One region of the Allobosea sp. 2RAB26 genome, then DNA from elsewhere that is predicted to be linked to it. Evidence: predicted binding sites of a transcription regulator. Region 1 holds the regulator's gene; each other region holds the start of a gene.
What was found. The regulator PhoB, encoded in region 1, activates phosphate uptake and scavenging genes when phosphate is short. The targets are predictions, from matches to a motif close to TGTCATNNANCTGTCAT.
Positions count from the first base shown of each region.

Region 2: a site for PhoB is predicted at 3,442-3,458, ahead of phnC (phosphonate ABC transporter ATP-binding protein). Genes of this name have one in related genera too.
Region 3: a site for PhoB is predicted at 2,048-2,064, ahead of AB4118_RS22975 (glycerophosphodiester phosphodiesterase). Genes of this name have one in related genera too.

Region 1 covers NZ_JBFRGS010000007.1:326,977-334,201, reverse strand. The annotation lists gene greA (transcription elongation factor GreA) at 1-270, shown strand, start outside; gene AB4118_RS16680 (TIGR03862 family flavoprotein) at 280-1,497, opposite strand; gene AB4118_RS16675 (YnfA family protein) at 1,572-1,892, shown strand; gene phoB (phosphate regulon transcriptional regulator PhoB) at 2,012-2,710, opposite strand; gene phoU (phosphate signaling complex protein PhoU) at 2,744-3,463, opposite strand; gene pstB (phosphate ABC transporter ATP-binding protein PstB) at 3,512-4,312, opposite strand; gene pstA (phosphate ABC transporter permease PstA) at 4,357-5,244, opposite strand; gene pstC (phosphate ABC transporter permease subunit PstC) at 5,258-6,229, opposite strand; gene pstS (phosphate ABC transporter substrate-binding protein PstS) at 6,325-7,225, opposite strand, start outside.
Region 2 covers NZ_JBFRGS010000001.1:253,018-260,242, reverse strand. The annotation lists gene AB4118_RS01205 (error-prone DNA polymerase) at 1-1,026, opposite strand, end outside; gene AB4118_RS01200 (Y-family DNA polymerase) at 1,023-2,492, opposite strand; gene AB4118_RS01195 (ImuA family protein) at 2,512-3,339, opposite strand; gene phnC (phosphonate ABC transporter ATP-binding protein) at 3,565-4,383, shown strand; gene phnD (phosphonate ABC transporter substrate-binding protein) at 4,455-5,372, shown strand; gene phnE (phosphonate ABC transporter, permease protein PhnE) at 5,465-6,346, shown strand; gene phnE (phosphonate ABC transporter, permease protein PhnE) at 6,343-7,197, shown strand.
Region 3 covers NZ_JBFRGS010000012.1:202,865-210,089, reverse strand. The annotation lists partial or broken gene AB4118_RS22985 (amino acid ABC transporter ATP-binding protein) at 1-255, shown strand, start outside; gene AB4118_RS22980 (hypothetical protein) at 486-755, shown strand; gene AB4118_RS22975 (glycerophosphodiester phosphodiesterase) at 828-1,997, opposite strand; gene AB4118_RS22970 (hypothetical protein) at 2,218-2,358, opposite strand; gene AB4118_RS22965 (RsmB/NOP family class I SAM-dependent RNA methyltransferase) at 2,763-4,061, shown strand; gene guaA (glutamine-hydrolyzing GMP synthase) at 4,112-5,674, shown strand; gene AB4118_RS22955 (hypothetical protein) at 5,665-5,979, shown strand; gene AB4118_RS22950 (MFS transporter) at 6,027-7,178, shown strand.

The DNA.
Region 1 (7,225 bases):
GAGTTCCGCTACTGGGCGGCGCGGCGCGCCAGCGCCAAGCTGGCCCCTGCGCAGGAAAGGCACGACATCGTCCGCTTCGGCTCGACAGTGACGATCCGCCGGGCTGATGGGCGCGAGCAGAACTGGCGGCTGGTCGGCGAGGACGAGGCCGATCCGGCACACGGAACGCTGCCCTATGTCGCGCCGTTGGCGAGCGCGCTGATGGGCAAGGGCATTGGCGAGAGCGTCAGCATCGGCACTGAGGCGGTCGAGATCATCGCGATCGCCTGAGGCGATCGTTCAGCTATCCGCGAGCCAGGCCTGAATCCCTGCTGCAGCTGCGACTCCGGTCGCGAAACAGGCCTGCAGCAGATAGCCGCCGGTCGGCGCCTCCCAATCCAGCATCTCGCCTGCGACAAAGGTACCGGGCAAGCGTTTCAGCATGAAGCCTTCCTCGATCTCCGCGGCGGCGACGCCACCGGCGGTGGAGATCGCCCGCTCGATCGGCCTGAGACCGGTCAGCACCAGAGGCGCGGCCTTGATCAGTGCGGCCAGCCTCTCCGCGTCTTCGGGGAGTGGCCCCTTCGCCGCTTCGCGCAGCAGCGCAATCGCGGATGGAGCAAGACCTGCAGCCTTGCGCAGATGATTGCTCATCGTCACGCCCTTGCGACGATGCGCGAGGCGCTGGACCAGCAGCGCCGCCTCGTGATCGGGCCGCAGATCGATGGTGATGACCGCCCTGCCCTCGCGCAGGATCGTCTCGCGGATCGGGGCAGAGAGTGCATAGACCGCGCCGCCTTCCAGACCCGTCGCATCGATCATCGCCTCGCCGGGCACGGATTGGCCGCCGAAGCTCAGGACGATGCGTTTCAACGGTACTCCGGCAAAACGCTCTCGCATGGTCTGGGACCAATCGACCGTGAAGCCGCCATTGGCCGGGCGCAGCGGCGCAATCGCAATTCCGCGCGCCGCCAGCAAGGGCGCCCAGCCACCATCCGAACCCAGCCGTGGCCAGCTCGCGCCGCCGAGCGCGAGCAGCGTCGCGTCGGGCCGCACCTCGACCTCGGCGCCATCGCGGTGCCGTAACGTCAGAGCTCCCGCCGCGCTCCAGCCGGTCCAGCGATGACCAGGCGCGAAGCTGACACCGAGGCCCTCGAGCCGGCGCAGCCATGCCCGCAGCAAGGGCGAGGCCTTCATGGCGCGCGGGAAGACGCGGCCGCTGCTGCCGACGAACGTGTCCTGCCCGAGCGCATCGGCCCAGTCGCGCAGGGATTGTGGCGGGAAGGCGCGAATGGCCGGCTCCAGCCAGGCTTGCGCATCGCGATAGCGGGGCAGGAAGCCGTCGAGCGATTCGGAATGGGTGAGGTTCAATCCGCCGCGCCCGGCCAGCAGGAATTTGCGGGCCGGAGAGGGCATGCGATCGTAGATCGTGACGGTGTCCCCGGCTGCCGCGAGGCGCTCGGCCGCGATCAGCCCGGAGGGCCCTGCTCCAATGATGGCGACGTGATGTGTGGGCATCGGTCCGGCTTGCCGTCAGCGCGCCCTGCGGTCAAGGGTAATCCCGCCCCGAAGGCCATCGACAGGGACGAACCATGCCGACCATCGCCGCTTATCTCGGCGCAGCCATTCTCGAAATCGCCGGCTGTTTCGCGTTCTGGGGCTGGCTCCGGCTCGGCAAGCCGGTCTGGTGGCTCGTACCCGGACTGTTTTCGCTCGCCCTGTTCGCCGGGCTGTTGACGCTGGCGGAGAGCGAAGCCGCCGGACGGGCCTATGCCGCCTATGGCGGCGTCTACATCGTCAGTTCGCTCGTCTGGCTCTGGGCCGTGGAAGGCTTTCGCCCCGACCGCTGGGACATTATCGGTGGGCTGATCTGCCTCGCCGGCGCGGCGATCATCATCGCAGGGCCGCGCTAGGGTATCGGCCCGAAAGGTGGATTGCGGTTTTCGGGAAGGCCGATGCAACCATAGACGGTTAGATCGTCGGGCGGATTCGATATCCGGCCCGATGATCCAAGTCCCCGATGATCCAAGTCTCAGCTCCGCGCAAAGGTCTCGTCGAAGGCATAGCCGGCACCGCGCACGGTCCGCAGCGGGTCCTTGGCGTTGTCAGGAGTGATCGCCTTGCGCAGCCGGCCGACATGGACGTCGACGGTGCGCTCGTCGATATAGACGTCGCGGCCCCAGACCGCGTCGAGCAGCTGGGCCCGGGAATAGACCCGCCCCGGCGCCTGCATCAGGAATTCGAGCAGGCGGAACTCGGTCGGGCCGAGATGCAGCTCGCTGCCTGAGCGGCGGACACGGCGGGTGGTGCGGTCGAGTTCGAGATCGCCGGCGGCCAACAGGCCGGCGACATGACCCGGCTTGGCGCGGCGTAGCAACGCCTGGATGCGGGCGATCAGCTCGGGCAGCGAGAACGGCTTGACGACATAGTCGTCGGCCCCGGTGGCGAGGCCGCGCACACGCTCGGTTTCCTCGCCGCGGGCGGTGAGCATGATGATCGGCACCCGCTCGGTATCGCGACGGGTCCGCAGCCTCCGGCAGAGCTCGATGCCGGAAAGGCCCGGCAGCATCCAGTCGAGCAGCACGAGGTCCGGCGTATGATCGCGCAGATGCAGCTCGGCATCGTCGCCACGCGCGACGCTGTCGACCTCGAAGCCCTCGGCTTCGAGATTGTAGCGCAGCAACAGGGTCAGCGGCTCTTCGTCCTCAACGATCAGGATGCGTGCAGGCATGTCTCACTCGGTCCCAAAGGTGTCGGGCGCCGGTCACTCACCGGTGGCGGCGTCCAGAAGGATATTGGTCGTGTCGAGCTTCGGGCGGGCTGCGTCCAAGGCTTCGCCCGTGACGAGATAGTGGATCGTCTCGGCGATGTTGGTGGTGTGGTCGCCGATGCGCTCGACATTCTTGGCGCAGAACAGGAGATGCGTGCAGAAGGTGATGTTGCGCGGGTCTTCCATCATATAGGTGAGCAGCTCGCGGAAGAGCGAGGTATAGAGCGCGTCGATCTCATCGTCGCGGCGCCAGACCTCCATGGCCTTCTGCTCGTTGCTGACGGCGTAAGCGTCGAGCACGTCCTTGAGCTGGGCCTGAACCAGGCGGCTCATATGCTCGAGGCCGACGACCGCGCGCGACGGCGGCTGGAACTGGCCGGAGATGGCGACCGCGCGCTTGGCGATATTCTTGGCGAGATCGCCGACACGCTCGATATCGGCGGCGATGCGGATGGCGGAGATCAGCTCGCGCAGGTCGTTGGCGAGCGGCTGGCGCCGGGCGATGGTGAGCACCGCCTTCTCCTCTACCTCGCGCTGCAGATTGTCGAGGCGCTGGTCGGCGCTGATGACCTTCTGTGCCAGCCCGGTGTCGCGGCGCACCAGGGCGACTGTCGAATCGCCGAGCATGCGCTCCGACATGCCCCCCATCTCGGCCAGGCTGCGGCGGATCCCCTCGAGATCGGCATCATATGAGCGGACGATGTGATCAGTCATCGCGGCGTATCCTTTGTCGGCAAAGCAGTTGGAAGGCTGGGCGCCGGTTCAGCCGAAGCGGCCGGTGACGTAGTCCTGCGTCTGCTTCTTGTGCGGGTTCATGAAAATGGTGTTGGTGGCGTCGAATTCGATCACCTCACCGAGATACATGAAGGCGGTGTACTGCGAGATGCGCGCCGCCTGCTGCATGTTGTGGGTGACGATGACGATGGTGAAGTCGGTCTTGAGCTGCTCGAGCAGGTCCTCGATCTTGCCGGTCGAGATCGGATCGAGCGCCGAGGTCGGCTCGTCGAACAGGATGACTTCCGGCTTCTGGGCAATGGTCCGCGCAATGCAGAGGCGCTGCTGCTGGCCGCCGGACAGGCCCATGCCGGAGGTCTTCAGCTTGTCCTTGACCTCGTCCCAGAGCGCGGAGCGGCGCAGCGCACCTTCGACGCGGTCATCGAGCTCGGATTTCGGCGGCTTCTCGTAGAGGCGGATGCCGAATGCGACATTGTCGTAGATCGACATCGGGAAAGGCGTCGGCTTCTGGAACACCATGCCGACGCGCGAGCGCAGCTCGTTCACATCGATATCGTTGCTGATGACGTTGCGGCCGTCGAGCAGGATCTCGCCGGTGGCGCGCTGCTCGGGATAAAGCGAATAGATCCGGTTGAAGATGCGCAGCAGGGTCGACTTGCCGCAGCCAGACGGTCCGATCAGGGCCGTGACATGGCGGTCCCGGAAGTCGAGATTGATGTTCTTCAGCGCCTTGTGCTCGCCGTAGTAGAAATCGAGGTTCTTGACCGCGATCCGGACGGGGGCCTCGGCATCAAGCGCTTGCGGGCTCAGTTCCAGCGTCGAAAGCATCGACTTGTTCCTTCAGATCGAACGCGACGAGGGTTTAAGGCCGTTCATTTGCCGCCCCGCACGATACGGCGGGCGATAAGCGAGAGGCACAGGATCGAGACGGTGATGATCAGCGAACCGGCCCAGGCGAGCTGCTGCCAGTTCTCATAGGGGGCGGAGGCGAACTGGTAGATCGTCACCGGCAGGTTGGAGACGCCGCCGACGAGGCTGGGCGAGAACCAGAAATTGTTGTTCAGCGCAGTGAAGATCAGCGGCGCCGTCTCGCCGGCGATGCGCGCCAGGGCCAGCAGGATACCGGTGACCATGCCGGATTTCGCCGCCCGCCAGGTCACGCTGGTGATGACGACCGAAGGCGGGGCGCCGAGCGCAGCACCGGCTTCACGCAACGAGCTCGGCACGAGGCGCAGCATGTCCTCGGTGGTGCGTACGATCACCGGGATCGCGATGATGCCCAGCGCCACGCCGCCGGCCCAGCCGGAATAGCCGCGGAATGGCTCGACCAGGATGACGTAGACGAAGAGGCCGATCAGGATCGACGGCGCGGAGAGCAGGATGTCGTTGATGAAACGGATCAAGTCCGCGAGCTTGGAGCCCTTGCCGTATTCGGCAAGGTAGGTGCCGGCGAGCACGCCCACCGGCGTCGCCACGGCGATGCCGAGGAAGGTCAGCACGATCGAGCCGACAATGGCGTTGGCAAGGCCGCCCCCCTCGCTGCCGGGACCGGGCGTGACCTGGGTGAAGGTCGCGACGGAGAGCCCGCCGATCCCCTTCACGAGCAGCATGCCGAGAATCCAGAACAGCACGAAGATGGCGAGAAGGGTGAAGCTGGTGGCGATGATCTTCATCGCCCGATCCGCGGTGCGACGCGCGGGGCGGACGCGGCCCCAGACCTGATGAGGCGTCGTTGCGGGCGGGGTGACGGCGCTGTTCATGGCCAGGCTCCGCTCAGAAGGACTTGACGCGCGCGACAAGGATACGCGCGATCACGAGGACGACGAAGGTGACGAAGAAGAGGATGCAGCCGAGCGCGATCAGCGCGTTGAGCTGCAGGCCCATCGCCTCGTTGAATTCGTTGGCGATGCGCGAGGCAATGGTCGAGCCGGGGTCCATGATCGAGGCCGAAAGCCGGTTGGCATTGCCGACGACGAAGGTCACCGCCATGGTCTCGCCAAGCGCGCGGCCAAGACCGAGCATGATCGCGCCGATGATCGAGACGCCGGCCTGCGGCACCAGCACATGGCGCACGACCTCCCAGGTCGTGGCGCCGATGCCATAGGCGCTCTCACGCAGCACGGACGGGATCTGCTCCAGCATGTCGCGGGTGATCGAGGCGATGAAGGGGATGATCATGAAGGCGAGGATGATGCCGGCCGTCAGGATGCCGAGCCCCGAGGGCGAGCGCGAATACAGCACGGTGCCGACCAGCGGAATGCCTTCGACGATGTTCGAGACCGGGATCTGCACATAGGCCGCGAAGAGCGGCACGAAAACGAAGAGACCCCACATGCCGTAAATGATCGAGGGCACGGCGGCGAGCAGCTCGATCGTCGTCGAGACCGGGCGCTTGAACCAGGGCGGCGCGAGCTGGGTGAGGTAGACGGCGATGCCGAGCGAGAGCGGCACGCCAAGGACCAGCGCGATCAGCGCGGTCGACAAGGTGCCGACGATGGCAGGCCAGGCGCCATACTGCTCGTTCTGGGTGTCCCAGACGCTGGATGTGATGAAACCAAGGCCGAATTCGCGGAAGGCGGGCCAGCCGCCGATGATCATCGAGGCGATGATGCCCGCGAGCAGCACCAGCACGAAGAGCGCGGCGGCCCGGCTGGCATTGCGGAAGACAATGTCGAAGGTGCCCTTTGGAGTGCGGCGAATGGCGGGCGCGCCGGGCGCGGCCATCTGGTCTGTCACGGCAGCCATCCGTGGTTACTCCGGTCGCATAAGAAGCACGAGGAAACGGGTCTCACAAAGTCGAACGCGAGGCGGGAACAACCCGCCTCGCGTCATAGCATGGATCAGAAGATCGGCTTGCCAGCCGGGTCGGTGGCGCCCTTCCAGGCGGCGCGGACCTGATCCTTGACGTTGGCCGGGAGCGGCACGTAGTCGAGATCGAGCGCGAGCTTGTCGCCGTTCTTGAAGGCCCAGTCGACGAATTTCAGCGCGGACTGCACCTCTTCGGGCTTCTCCGGCTTGGCATGGACGAGCAGGAAGGTGGCGGAGGTGATCGGCCAGGCCTGGGCGCCCTTCTGGTTGTTCAACGAGATGCCGAAGCCGGCAGCCTCGTTCCAGTTCGCATTGGCGGCAGCGGCCTGGAAGGACTTGTCGTCCGGAGCCGGGAACTGGCCGTCGGCGTTCTCGACCAGCGCATGGGCCAGTTTGTTCTGCTTGGCATAGGCGTACTCGACATAGCCGATCGAGTTCGCGACCTGCTTGACGGAGGCCGAGACGCCCTCATTGCCCTTGCCGCCGATGCCGACCGGCCACTGCACGGCCGTGTTGGTGCCGATCTTCGACTTCCAGTCCGGCGAAACGCGCGAGAGATAGTCGGTGAAGACGAAGGTCGTGCCCGAGCCGTCCGAACGATAGACCGGGTTGATGTTGGCGTCAGGCAGGGTCAGGCCGGCATTGATGGCGACGATCTTGGGATCGTTCCACTTCTTGATGGTGCCCTGATAGATGTCGGCGATGATCGCGCCGGTGAGCTTCAGCTTGCCCGGCTCGACGCCGGCAATGTTGACGGCCGGAACGACGCCACCCATGACGGTCGGGAACTGGATCAGGCCGTCCTTGGTCAGGTCCTCGCCCTTGAGCGGGGCATCGGTCGCGCCGAACGCAACCGTCTTGGCCTTGATCTGCCGGATACCGCCGCCTGAGCCGATCGACTGATAGTTGAGACCGATATTGGTCTCCTTCTTA
Region 2 (7,225 bases), on a different contig from region 1:
GACCGTCAGGAAGTAGCGCGCGTAATCGAGCTTCGCGATCAGTGCGAATTCCTTGTGCAGCAGGTCGCGTACCTTGCTCGGGATGCCCTCGGGATAGCGCCTGTTCGCTCCTTCCCAGGCGAGATGCTCCAGATGTTCCTGCGGGGTGCTGCCCGGCGGCACCGGCTCGTCCGGATACTCATATTGCAACTGGTCGAGCGAGAACCGGCAGCGTTCGAGGAAGCGCACCGTCTCCGCCACCATCTCCGGCGCGTGCCGGAACAGGTGGGCCATCTCGCGCGGCGATTTGAGATGGCGCTCGGCATGGGCCTCCAGCATGCGCCCGGCTCGCTCGATCGGGACATGCTCGCGGATGCAGCTGACGACATCCTGCAAGGGCCGCCGCTCGGGCGCATGATAGAGCACGTCGTTGACGGCAAGGCAGGGCACGCCCGCCCTGGTCGCGAGCTGCACCAATGCATCGGCGCGGCGCCGGTCGTCGCCGCGATGCGGCATGTCGATACCCAGCCAGAGTCGACCGCGCGCAAATTCGAAAACGCTCGCGAGTGCCGCCGCGATCTCGCTGTCCGGCCGCCGGTCCGGCATCAGGATCAGCAGCATGCCTTCCGCGAATTCGCGCAGGTCGGAGAGCGTGAGGATGCATTCGCCCTTCTTCTCGACCTTCATCTTGCCGTGGGTCAGCAGGCGGCAGAGCCTGCCATAGGCGTCGCGATCCTGGGGATAGGCGAGCAGGTCGGGCGTGCCATCGGACAGGACGAGGCGGACCCCGACCGCGAATGTCAGCTTCGTTGTGGCGATACCCCCCTCGCGCATCGCCGCATGGGCCCGCACCACGCCGGCCAGAGAATTGCGGTCGGCGAGCCCGATTCCGGCAAGGTCGAGTTCGGCCGCCCGGCCAACCAGTTCCTCCGGACTCGAGGCTCCGCGCAGGAAGGAGAAGTTGGAGGTAACCGCGAGTTCGGCATAGCGCGCGGCTGGTCCTCCCGGGGCAGCCTCGACCAGGCGATTGTCATTGAGCCCGCTCACGCGAAAAGCCCGTGCATGAACCAGGGTGGATGCGCGGCCTCGCGGCCATAGAGTCCGTCGCGATAAAGCCAGAAGCGCCTCCCGCCCGGCTCTTCGACGCGAAAATAGTCGCGGGTCGGCGCGATCCTGCCCGTCGTCGCCCACCATTCGGCGGCGATCCGCTCCGGCCCCTCCGCCTTGGCGACCTCATGCAGCACGCGCCGCCAGCGGAAACGCGTCGGCGGTCCGTCCGGAATTTCGGCCAGGACCTCGATCGGCTCAGGCCGCGACAGCAGCCGCAGGGGCCGTTCCGGGGCAGCGCTCGGTGCCGGCCAGTCTGGGGAAAGGCCGAGCCGTACAAGCTCGCCATGCCGCAGGGCGGGCACCGCCAGCGCCGCACGCTCGGGATCATGGCTGTCCTGCGCCAAGAAACGCCGCACGCGATCCGGGCCGATCCGGGCCGCGATCGCATCGGCGACCTCCGTCAATGCCCGCTCGGCGGCGGCTTCGTCGGGCTCCTCCTTCCCCCCGGCGGCGAGCGTTCCCTGATCGACGGCGAAAGGCTCGGTCGCACCGGCCGAGAGCCGGATCAGGTCGAAGCCGAAGCCGGGATCGAGCGGGTCCGCCAAGGCATCCAGCTTCAGGGCGAAGAGCCGGTCGAGCGCAGCCGGATCGCGCAACGGCATCCCGGTCTCGATGCCGAGACGGCGCACGGCCCCGTCACTGCGGAAAAAGCTCGCCTCGAACAGTCTTGCGCCTTCGCCCCGCGCTTCCAGCATGCCGGCGAGACTTTCCTCCAGGCCGGCCAGGGCGGCCCGGATACCGGCCTCATGCGCCAGCGGCTCGGCAAAACGCCGCTCCGCCATACAGTCCGGCAGCGGTCGTCGCGGGGACAGCGCCTGCGGCAGGCGGCCAAGCGCCTGGTCGAGCCTGTCGAGCAGGTCGCGGCCGAAACGGGCGGCCAGCGGCGCGCGCGGCCGCGTCTCCAGATCGGCGATATGGGTGAGGCCCATGCGCGCGAGCCCGTGCTGCCGTGCCGCCTCCAGTCCAAGCGCCGCGGTCGGCAAGGGCCACAGGGCCTCGCTCTCCCCGTCCGGCGGCACGATGCCGCCGCGCCCATAGCGCGCGACACCCCAGGCGGCGCGCGCCGTCCCGGCAATGGCGGCGCGCAGCGTAAAGCCCTGTCGTTTCAGCCGAAGCAGGCAGTCGCGGCCAAGCGCGGCCTCGCCGCCAAAGAGATGGGTGCAGCCCGAGATATCGAGCAGCAATCCATCCTCACCATCGAGCGCGACCAGCGGTGTATAGCGGTCGCACCAGTCGGCAACGGCGCAGAGCAGGGCCGCATCGGCCGCCCTGTCCTCCTCGACCACGACCAGCCGCGGGATCATCGCCCGCGCATCGGCCAGCGCCATGGTCGCATGAAGGCCGAGACGTTCGGCTTCGGCATCGAGGCTCGTCAGCCGGAAGGCGCCCTTCGCCTTGCCCACCACAACAAGAGGACCAGGATCATCCGCTGGCCCGCCGGGCTGCGGGCCAGGCCTCTGCGATATTGCCCGAACGGATGCGCCCTGGCTGCGCCTGATCCGGTCGATGGGCAGGCGCGGGAACCAGAGCGACAGGAAGCGGCTCGCGGAAGCTATACGCATGACTGTCCCACTCCATCACCCACTGCCCTGTCGCCCCATGCCGGTTGCGCAGCACCGTGACCGCAAAATTCGGCCGGCCCGGCCCATGCGCTCTCATCCGTCCCTCCGAAGGCGCCGCCGAAACCGACCAGCGGATCGTCGCCGCGCTTGGAGCAGGACTGCTTCCCAGCCGCAGGAGAAAAGCCGTCGCGCCGGCATCCCGCGCCGCCAGGACGAGACGCCGGCTGGCCGTGAGATCGAGGCAGGCCGGCGCACCTTCGAGCTCGATCACCACCGCGCCGATACCCGAGCGCGGGTCATTGCCGCGCGGAAAGGCGTCGCCCGCCGCCTTCAGCACGGCAAGCGGATCGCGCCCCCGCACCGCAAGCACCCGGTCGGGATCGAGCCCGAACGCCGCAAGCCCCGGCGCATAGAGTTCGCCCCCTTCCGCGCCGGCGGAATCCTGCCGCAGCCAGACGACCGGCCGCCGCTCCAGCCGCGCGATCAGCCCGGCGACGAAGCCCGTCGCCGCTGGAGCCTGATGCGCCGCAGCCACGATCTCGTGCAGGGCATGGCGGCGCAGCGGCCCCAGCGCCGCATCGGCCGCCGCGTGGCCAAGGCTGAAGCTCGCCTCCTCGCCCAGCGAGACGGAGACGCTTTCCAAACCGGCAATGCTTCGCCGCAGCGCGGCGACGGCATGATCGCTCACGTCTTGGCACTCCAAATGTTCCTATTTTGTTCTTTATGACTCCGCCGCCTCAGACGAGTCAACAGCCTCCGTGACGCCCCGCCCCACAGCCCCCGATCCTGCTGTCACGGCCCTGTCATCTGTCGCCGATACCGGTTTGCGCACTGCAAGAGAGCATGAGCTCCGGACTGCGCCTCGCCCATGTCCGGATGTCGCCATGCTCGCTCCTCGATGGGAAGACCGTTCATGCTGCGTATCGAAGGCCTGACCAAGCGCTTCAGCGGCAAAGCCGCCGTGGACAATGTCTCGCTGTCGATCCCGAAGGGCGAAATGGTCGGCGTCATCGGCCGCTCCGGCGCCGGCAAGTCGACCCTGCTGCGCATGATCAACCGCTTGGCGGAGCCGAGTTCCGGCCGCCTGATCAGCGACGAGCGCGATGTCACCGCATTGAAGGGCGCCGAACTGCGCGCCTGGCGTCGCGACACCGCGATGATCTTCCAGCAGTTCAATCTCGTCGGCCGCCTCGACGTGCTGACCAATGTCCTGCTTGGCCGGCTCAATCACCGCTCGGCCTTCCTGACGTTGGTGAAGAGCTTCTCGCCGGACGACAAGATCCGCGCCATCGCCGCACTCGAGCGTCTCGACATGGGCCATCTGCTCGCCCAACGCGCCGAGACCCTTTCGGGCGGCCAGCAGCAGCGCGTCGCGATCGCCCGTGCCTTGGTCCAGGAGCCGAAGGTCATCCTTGCCGACGAGCCGATCGCTTCGCTCGATCCGCGCAACACCCAGGTCGTGATGGATGCGCTCTTCCGCATTAATCGCGAGGACGGCATCACCGTGATCTGCAATCTGCATGATCTCGATATCGCGGCGAAATATTGCGACCGACTGATCGGCATGGCCGCAGGCAAGGTCGTGTTCGACGACGTGCCGCAGGCGCTGACCCGCGAGATCGCGGCCGAACTCTACGGCATCGAGGCCAAGGATGCCGGCGCCGAGGCGCTCGACGCGCTCGATGCCATCGCCATCGCCGAAGCCAAGCGCGCCAAGCAGACCGCAGCCTGAGCCGGGTTCAAGCCCGGCCAGGACCACTCACGCCTGAAAAGACCACCAACAGCCTTCAACAGGAGCAAACCATGCTGACCCGTCGTCATACCCTCACGCTCGCCGCCGCCGGCCTGGCCGCGACGCTCGCCGCTCCCGCCTTCGCGCAGGACTGGAAAGCCAAGTATCCGGAGCTGATCTTCGCCATCATCCCGTCCGAGAACGCGTCTGGCGTCGTCGAGCGCTACACCCCCTTCGTCAACTACCTCGCGAAGGAACTCGGCACCAAGGTGACGCTGCGCATCGCCAACGACTATGCCGCGATCATCGAAGGCCAGCGCGCCGGCAACATCCATATCGGCATGTACGGCCCCGCCTCCTTCGCCCGCGCCCGCATGACCGGCGCCAAGGTCGATGCCTTCGCGATCGAGACCAATCTCGACGGCACCAAGGGCTACCACTCCGTCTTCTACGTGAAGAAGGACTCGCCCTATCAGAAGGTCGAGGACCTGAAGGGCAAGAATCTCGGCCTCGTCGATCCCAATTCCACCTCTGGCAACAATGTGCCGCGCTTCGTGCTCGACGGCATGAAGATCGAGCCCGAGACCTTCTTCGGCAAGGTCGTCTATACCGGCAGCCACGAGAACGCGGTCATCGCGCTCGGCCAGGGCACCGTCGACATCGCCGCCAACTGGTGGAACGACGAGCAGGAATCCAACCTGCAGCGCATGGCCCGCAAGAACATGGTCAAGGCCGACGATTTCCGGATCATCTACAAGTCCGAGCAGATCGTGAACTCGCCGATGGCCTATCTTTCCGACCTGCCGGAGCCGCTCAAGGCCTCGATCCGCGACGCCGTCCTCAACCTCGCCACCAAGGACAAGGTCGCCTTCGACAAGATCTATGAAGGCAAGCAGGGCCCGCTCGTCGCGGTCGACAACAAGGCCTACGACCCGATCATCGAACTGAACAAGTTCGTCGACGCGCTCCGCAAGAAGAAGTCTTCGTAAGCGCTTACCCGCCGACCGTCATGGCCGGGCATGTCCCGGCCGTGACGGAGTGGCGTCCCGCCGCGACTGGCGAACCCCGCGACGGAACCAACATGACCCTGACGATCGATCGCAACGACCCCGCCATTCGCGGCCATGCCGATCTCTATCGGCGCGAGATGGGCGCAAAGCGCCGCCAGGCCCTGCTCGGCGCCGCCATCTTCATCGCCTGCGTCACCCTCTCCGCGATCGGCTCGGAGGTCGATCTCGCGAAATTCGCCGCAAACGCCTGGCGTTTCCCGAAATACATCCTCGAGACCCTGCCGACCCTGCACCTCGCCACGCTCGGTGCCGATCTCAAGGAATGGTACTGGGGCCTGAACGGCTGGCTGAAACTGCTCTGGCAAACCCTGTTGATTGCCTATGTCGGCACCGTGCTGGGCGCCGTCGGCGGCTTCCTGCTCTGCTTTTCCGCCGCCGCCAATCTCGGCCGTGCCGGCTGGCTGCGCTGGGCCACCCGCCGATTCCTCGAATTCTGCCGCACCGTGCCGGAGATCGTCTTCGCGCTGATCTTCGTCATCGCCTTCGGCCTCGGCCCGCTGCCGGGCGTGCTCGCCATCGCGATCCACACCATGGGTGCGATGGGCAAGCTCTTCTCCGAGGTGGTCGAGAACATCGACATGAAGCCGGTCGACGGCCTCACCGCGACAGGCGCGGGCTGGTGGCAGACGATCCGCTTTGCCGTCGTCCCGCAGGTGCTTTCCAATTTCGCCAGCTACGCGCTGCTGCGCTTCGAGATCAATGTCCGCGGCGCCTCGATCATGGGCTTCGTCGGTGCCGGCGGCATCGGCCAGGATCTGATCGAAGCCATCCGCAAGTTCTACTTCACCGATGTCAGCGCCATCCTGCTGCTGATCATCGTCACCGTCATGCTGATCGACTACGGCACCGAGCGCCTGCGCCACGCCCTGCTCAACCTGGAGCACCGCTCATGAGCCTCGTCCTCACCGCCACCGAGCGCGCCGATCTCGTCCGTCGCCACCAAGGCGCCATCGACGGCTCGCTGAAGACACGCCTGACCACCATCGCGGTCGTTGCCGCCCTGCTCGGCCTCTTCCTCTATGGCCTGACCACACTGGAAGTCTCGTTCTGGAAGATCATCACCGGCATCGGCAATCTCGGCACATTCGTCGTGCTGATGCTGCCGCCGGATCCCGGCTCTGCGGCCCGCGCCGTGATCTTCGTGAAAGCGCTGTTCGAGACCATCGCCATCGCCTTTCTCGGCACCATCCTCGCCGCGATCCTCGCCTTCCCGCTCGGCTTCCTCGCAGCCAAGAACGTCGTCGCCAACCGCGTCATCCATTTCCTGGCGCGCCGCTCGCTCGACACCGTGCGCGGCGTCGATGCCCTGATCTGGGCCCTGATCTGGGTCAATGTCGTAGGCCTCGGCCCCTTCGCCGGCATGCTCGCAATCATGACCAGCGATCTCGGCGCCTTCGGCAAGCTCTATTCGGAAGCGATCGAATCCGCCGACCGCAAGCCCGTCGAGGGCGTGACCTCCTCCGGCGGCGGCAAGCTCCACGAGATCCGCTTCGGCCTGATCCCGCAGGTGTTGCCGGTCATCGCCAGCCAGGTGCTCTACTATATCGAGTCGAACACCCGCTCCTCGACCATCATCGGCATTGTCGGCGCCGGCGGCATCGGCCTCTATCTCGCCGAGACCATCCGCACCCTGGAATGGCAACAGGTCTCGTTCCTGATCCTGCTCGTGCTTGCCGCCGTGACCGCGATCGACTTCCTGTCCAGCAAGCTGCGCTTCGCTATCATCGGCAAAAGGGCCATCTGACGGACAGGCTCGTCATATGGCCCGGGCC
Region 3 (7,225 bases), on a different contig from region 1:
ATGCTGTTCGACGAGCCGACCTCGGCGCTCGACCCCGAGATGGTCAAGGAGGTGCTCGACACCATGGTGAGCCTGGCAGAAGAGGGCATGACCATGCTCTGCGTCACCCACGAAATGGGCTTTGCGCGCCAGGTCGCCGACCGCGTCATCTTCATGGATGCCGGCCAGGTCGTCGAGATGAACGAGCCCAACGAGTTCTTCAAGAACCCGCAGCACGAACGCACCAAGCTCTTCCTCAGCCAGATCCTGCACTGAGGCCGGGCAAGACTTGAACCATGCGGCGCGCCGAACCCTCGGCGCGCCGCAACTGCGTCAAGGTTAGAGCGAGGATCGAGCGTCGTCTGCCATAGTGGACGCTGCCACGGCGATTGATCCAACAGGCATAGATAGAGATAGCCCCCGTATCGAACCACTATCGGCGCGATCAAATTCCGGAACAATTCGGGATGTACCCCGTTCTTGCCTGCAGAACGGAGGAACGCATCATGAGATTCATCATTCCGACGATGACTGCTGTCCTGCTTGCGACGAGCGGCGCCTATGCCCAGTCGATCAACATTGGACCGGGCGGGGTCTCGGTCGATCCACGCCCGCCGCGCGAGCGCGCCATCGACCGGGAAATCCGCCGCGAAGAGCGCATGCGCGATCGCGCCCGCTGGGAGCGCAGCAGCTGGCGCGGAGATTGCCGCACCGTGAGGACCATCGAGGAAACGCCGCGTGGCGAGATCAGGCGGACGACGCGGGTCTGCGATTGATCTCCCGCTGAAATGTGCAAGAGAAAGCCCGCCCTGGTGATCCAGGGCGGGCTGCTGATCGTTGGGGCTGCCTTATTTGGCGTCGCGGGCCTTCACGGCGGCATCGGGGAAGTCCGAGAACAGCCCGTCGATTCCGAGATCGAAGAAGGCCTTGTACTCGGCAGCGGGATCGCCCTTGAAATTCGAGGTTAGCCGCTTCGGCTCGCTGCGGAACGTCCAGGTATGGACGAAGAGGCCGGCCGCATGCGCGTCCTTGACGACATTGGTCGGCGCGATCAGTACCCGATCCTGCTCGTCGATCTTGCCGTCGCCGTTCAGATCCTTCGGCTTGCCGTCCTCGCCGATAGTTTGCTTGCCGGCGAGGATATAGGGCTTCCACGGCCCGACACCGTCGGCATAGGTCTTGATCTCCTTCAGCCCGTCGGCCGTGACCAGGTCCTTGAAGGTGCGCTTGTCGCCGGTGACGACGAAATCGTAGGGCTTGTCGAAGGGCGCGGCCAGCACGATGCCGCCATCCTTGTCGACGTCATCGGCATCGACGAGCTGGACGAGGCGCAGTTGCGTCTTGCCGCGCAGATATTTGAGATTGGCCGTCTCGAAGCTCTGGATGATCACGGGCGAGGACTTTTCGGTCCAGCCGGCCGCCTTCAACTGATCGAGCAGGCGGTCCTCGAGCGGCAGCCCGATCGCGGCATGAAAGATCGGGTGCTTGGTCTCGGGATAGATGCCGATGGTGCGGCCGGTCCGGGTGCTTTCGGCCTTGGCGAGATCGATGATCTCCTGCAGCGTCGGGATCGGGAACTTGCCATTATGCGACTGGTCGCGATCGGGCATCGCCTGCTTGGCGCGCAGCGTCTTGATCTCGGCGAGGGTGAAATCCCCGGCGAACCAGTCATTGGTGTCGACACCGTCGACCTTCCTGACAGTCTTGCGAGCAGCGAATTCCGGTCGCTCCGAAACGTCCGTGGTGCCGCTCAGCATCGGCTCGTGCCGTGCGACGAGTACGCCGTCCTTGGTCGCGACAAGATCCGGCTCGATGAAATCGGCACCCTGTTCGATCGCCAGCTTGTAGGATTCGAGCGTGTGCTCGGGCCTGTGGCCGCTGGCGCCGCGGTGACCGACGATGAGGGGCTTCTTCCCATCGAGCGTCGGCACGGGTTGGGCGAAGGCGGGCGATGTGGCAGCCAGGCCGCCGCAGGCAATGGCGGCCAGCATCGTGGCCGAAAGTAGCGTCTGTTTCATCGGATCTGTTCCCTGATCGCGGCAAGAGCGCGCGACCATGATCAGACGATATGACAGCTCCGTGAAGTGGTCTTGTGCCGCAAGGACAACTTTGTGGCGAGGCGCGGGGGCGCTGCCCGTCCGGTCCGTATCGTGGCGCGTCCTGACGGACGACGATCGAGAGGCCCGGCAGAAGCGTCGCCCGGTCAAGCCAGAGCGACGCCTGTGATTGGCTACGGGCTCAGCGCTTGTTTTCGAGCGTCGTCTTGGCGTCGAGGCGCTTCTGGGGGGGCGGCGTCAGGTCTGGCGGCGGTGTTGTGGCGCAGGCCGTGAGGGCCAGGGCAAGAAGACCGGCAAGCGTGATTCGGCAAAGGCGCTGCATGGCGTGGTTTCCACTTGATCGGAGCGATCGCCCCCCGTGTGCCGCTGACGACGACGCTTCGTCAAGCAGACGGCTTCACATGATAATGCGTCGATTTTCAAGCTGGACGCAGCAAGGGCAACCAGCCTCGGTTGCCGGATCATCCTGCGATGAGGGCCGTAAGCCCTGGCTCGCCATGCGGATTGCGGCATTCGGGGAGAGTGCCGCAAGATCGGCCGGAGTGGTGGCCCGGTCATGAGCGCCCGCGAGCGGCAGAGCAGAACGTCTGCTCAACCGGGACGGAATGTCCGGGACATGCCTTCGCCTCAAGTATCCGGTCGAGACGTTGTTGCCCCTGCCTCGTCTATATGACACCACAGCGCCGAGATTATGCCGCACACGCCGGCACCAGACGGAACGACGCAATGACCCCTGCCGCCCGCATCAGCGCCGCCATCGAGGTGCTGGACGATATCATACAGCGTCGCCGGCCGGCATCCGACGCCCTGAAGGATTGGGGTCTGTCGCGGCGCTTTGCCGGGTCGAAGGATCGTGCCGCAATTGCGACCCTGGTCTATGACGCGCTCCGCCGCCGCTCCTCCTCGGCCTTCGCCATGGGCGAGGAGACCTCGCGCGCGATGGTTCTCGGCATGCTCGCCGGCCTGCGCGAACTCCGGATGGAAGAGATCGCCGAACTGTGCTCGGGCGAGAACCACGCGCCCGCGCCGCTGACGCGCGAGGAAGCGACCCGGCTGATCACCTTCGACCTCGACGATGCACCGGGCTGGGTCCGCGCCGATGTGCCTGAGTGGCTTTGGCCTGCTTTCTCAGCGAGCTTTGGCGAGCAGGCCGTGTCGGAGGGCGCCGCACTGGCCGATCGTGCGCCGATCGACATCCGCGTCAATCGCCTTAAGTCGAATCAGGCCAAGGTGTTGGCGGAACTCGCTCATCTTGGAGCGGAGGCGGGGGCATGGTCCCCTGATGCGATCCGCTTCCTGCCGGGGGCGGATGGGCGCGGCCCTTCGCTGCAGAGCGAGCCGAGCTTCTTCGAGGGCGCCTTCGAGATCCAGGACGAGGGCTCGCAGCTCGTCTCGCTACTGGCCGGCGCCAAGCCCGGCGAGACCGTGGTCGACCTTTGCGCCGGCGCCGGAGGCAAGACGTTGGCTCTCGCTGCCCAGATGCAGAATCAGGGTCGCCTGTTCGCGACCGATCTCGATAGCCGTCGTCTGGCGCCACTGCATGAGCGTCTGGCGCGCTCGGGCGCCAGTATCGTCCAGATTCGCGTCCCGCGCAGCCGCGGCCATGAATCCCTCAGCGAAGTCGTGGGCGAGGCGGATCTCGTCCTGGTCGATGCGCCCTGCACCGGTTCCGGCACCTGGCGGCGTAATCCCGACGCAAAATGGCGCGTCAGACCGGGCGCGCTCGCCGAGCGGATCAAGGACCAGGCCGAGGTGCTGGCGCGCGCAGCCCGCCTGGTGAAGTCCGGCGGTCGTATTGCCTATGTCACCTGCTCGGTGCTTCCGGATGAGAATGACGGGGCCGTTTCAGGGTTCCTGCAGCGCCACCCCGGCTTCACCCTCGTGCCGAGCCAGGAGATCCTGTCGCCGAGGGAAGGCGACTTTGCTTTGCTCGCGCGGTTCTCGACCGCGCTTGGCCTGCAATTGTCGCCGCAGCGCACCGGGACGGACGGATTCTATCTGGCTTGCGTCAGGCGCGAGGCCTGAGGCGCGCTTGCGCCGTTGCGCCTGCGCGCGTGATGGCGTAACCGGGCGCGATGACGAGCAAGCCCCACGACTCCATCCTCATCATCGATTTCGGTAGCCAGGTCACGCAGCTGATCGCGCGTCGCGTACGCGAGATCGGCGTCTATTGCGAGATCGCTCCGTTCCAGTCGGCCTCCGAGGCCTTTCAGCGGATGAAGCCGAAGGGCGTCATCTTCTCCGGCGGTCCGGCCTCGGTGCCGGATGAAAATTCGCCGCGCGCCCCGCAGGAGGTCTTCTCGGCGGGCCTGCCGCTTCTCGGCATCTGCTATGGTCAGCAGACTATGGCGCATCAGCTCGGCGGCAAGGTCGAGGGCGGGCATGCGGCCGAGTTCGGCCGCGCCGATGTCGAGATCGTCGCGCCTTCGGCACTGTTCAGGGAGGTCTGGAACCAGGGCGGCCGCTTCCCGGTCTGGATGAGCCATGGCGACCGCGTCACGCAGTTGCCGGCTGGTTTCTCGGTCAAGGCGACCTCGGAGAACGCGCCCTTCGCGGTCGCGAGCGACGAGGAGCGGCGTTTCTATTCGACCATGTTCCATCCGGAGGTGGTGCATACGCCGGACGGCGCCAAGTTGCTGCGCAACTTCGTCGTCGATATCTGCGGCTGCGTCCCGGATTGGAGCATGTCCGCCTATCGCTCCGAGACCATCGCCAAGATCCGTGCGCAGGTCGGCAAGGGCAGGGTGATCTGCGGGCTTTCCGGCGGCGTCGATTCCGCCGTTGCCGCCGTGCTGATCCACGAGGCCATCGGTGACCAGCTCACCTGCGTCTTCGTCGATCACGGCCTGATGCGGATGAACGAGGCGGAAGAGGTCGTGCGCCTGTTCCGCGACAGCTACAACATCCCGCTCGTGCATGTGGAGGCGGAGGAACTCTTCCTCGCCGAGCTCGCCAAATGCGGCTCCGATCCGGAGGCCAAGCGCAAGACCATCGGCCGCCTCTTCATCGAGGTCTTCGACGAAGAAGCGCGCAAGCTCGGCGGTGCCGATTTCCTGGCACAGGGCACGCTCTATCCCGACGTGATCGAGAGCGTCTCCTTCTCCGGCGGGCCCTCGGTGACGATCAAGTCGCACCACAATGTCGGCGGGTTGCCCGAGCGCATGAAGATGAAGCTCGTCGAGCCGCTGCGCGAGCTGTTCAAGGACGAGGTCCGCGTGCTGGGCCGGGAGCTTGGCCTGCCCGAGGCCTTCGTCGGCCGCCATCCCTTCCCAGGGCCGGGCCTCGCCATTCGCTGCCCCGGCGAGATCACCAAGGAAAAGCTCGACATCCTGCGCAAGGCCGACGCGATCTATCTCGAGGAGATCCGCAAGGCCGGTCTCTACGACGTGATCTGGCAGGCTTTTGCCGTGCTGCTGCCGGTGCGCACCGTCGGCGTGATGGGTGACCACCGCACCTATGACCACGTCTGCGCGTTGCGTGCCGTCACCTCGGTGGACGGCATGACGGCCGATTTCTATCCCTACGACATGGCCTTCCTCGGCCGCACCGCGACCCGCATCATCAACGAGGTCAAGGGCATCAACCGGGTCGTCTACGACGTGACGTCGAAGCCGCCCGGCACGATCGAGTGGGAGTGATTCAGACCTTCTCGAATGTCGCGCTGAGGGTCTTTCCCGGCCTCGAACATCACAATCTGCGTCGGCTCCTCCATGCCGGCATCTGCGTTCCGGTCAACTCCGATGATCCAACGTACTTTAGAGGTCACGTAAGCGAAAATCTCATCCCGTCGGCCGAGGCATTGGGCCGGACCGCAGAGGAGCAATTGACCCTGGCAGACAACGGCCTCAGGGCCGCGTTCGTCGATGGGGACAGGCGCAAAAACGAACCGGAAGGTCATCAAGGGCAGGAGTCCACTGGGTCTTGCAGCGGTCTCCTACAATGAGACCTGAAAATACAGATTCTCCGCTCCGCATCTGGCTTGCGGTAATCGTGCTCGGCATCGCCTCGTTCACAATGGTCACGACCGAGTTCGCGCCGATCGGGCTGCTGTCCCAGATCGCCCTGGATCTGGGGCGAGATCAGGCCTCGGTCGGGCTCACGGTGACGCTCTATGCCTGGATCGGCGCCGCGAGCGGCCTGTTGTCGGTCGTTCTGCTCCAGAAGTTTCCTCGCAAGCCATTGCTCATCGTCTTGATGCTCATTCTTTCCGCGACCAATCTTGCGGCGATGATTTCCCACAGCTTCGACGGGTTGTTGCTGGCACGCGCGGTGGGCGCTGTCGTTCACGGTTTCTTCTGGGCCATGGCGGCTGCGGTCGCGTCACAGATTGCACCGTCCCACCGTATGGGTGTTGCAACCGCAATCATATTCGGCGGGATCTCGATGGCGACCGTTGTCGGCGTGCCGCTCGCGAACCTCGTCGGTCAGGCGAGTGGATGGCGTGCAGCGTTTGGCTCAATTGGCGCAGTCGGGCTGCTTACCTCGGTCCTGATGATCGCAGTTCTTCCCAAAATGCAGCCCGGATCGCCGGCAGGATGGAGAGAGCTTGGATCGGTGTTCCGCAGACATGACCTGCTGGGGATCTATGCTGTAACGGCATTCATGGCGGCGGCGAACTTCGCAGCGTACACTTTTATCGAACCATTCCTCGGAGAAATTCCGGATCTTCCCCAGGTCATGATCGGTGTGTTGCTGTTCGGCTTTGGGGGTGCAGGATTCCTTGGGAACATCCTGACCGGCTTTCTCATCGACCGCTTCATGAAGTCGATCATCACTGCAGGGCTGTTTGCCTTGTGCCTGGCGCTTGTTGGCCTTGGATGGTTCGGTCCTCAGCTGGGAACAGGTTGGGTCTTCGTCTTGCTCGTCATCTGGGGCGCCGCCATCGCGGCGCTGTTCGCGGGCCTGCAGACCTGGATCCTGCGCGCGGCCGGTTCGACAGTCATGTCCGCTGCCGCGATACACTCGGCGGTCATCAATTCGGCCATCGGCTTCGGAGCCATCCTCGGCGCCCGGATATTGACTGTATCCGGCGTATCCGGAGTGATGCTGGCCGCCGGAATGGTCGTCATTATCCCGCTTCTGATCATCCTGTTGCAAGCGGCTCCCCAGGCTGGCCCGAAGGAAAGGGGGAGCGTTGCTTGATGGTTGAGGCTGCAGTCAGACGCCGGCAGGCTTCTCAAGAATACTGA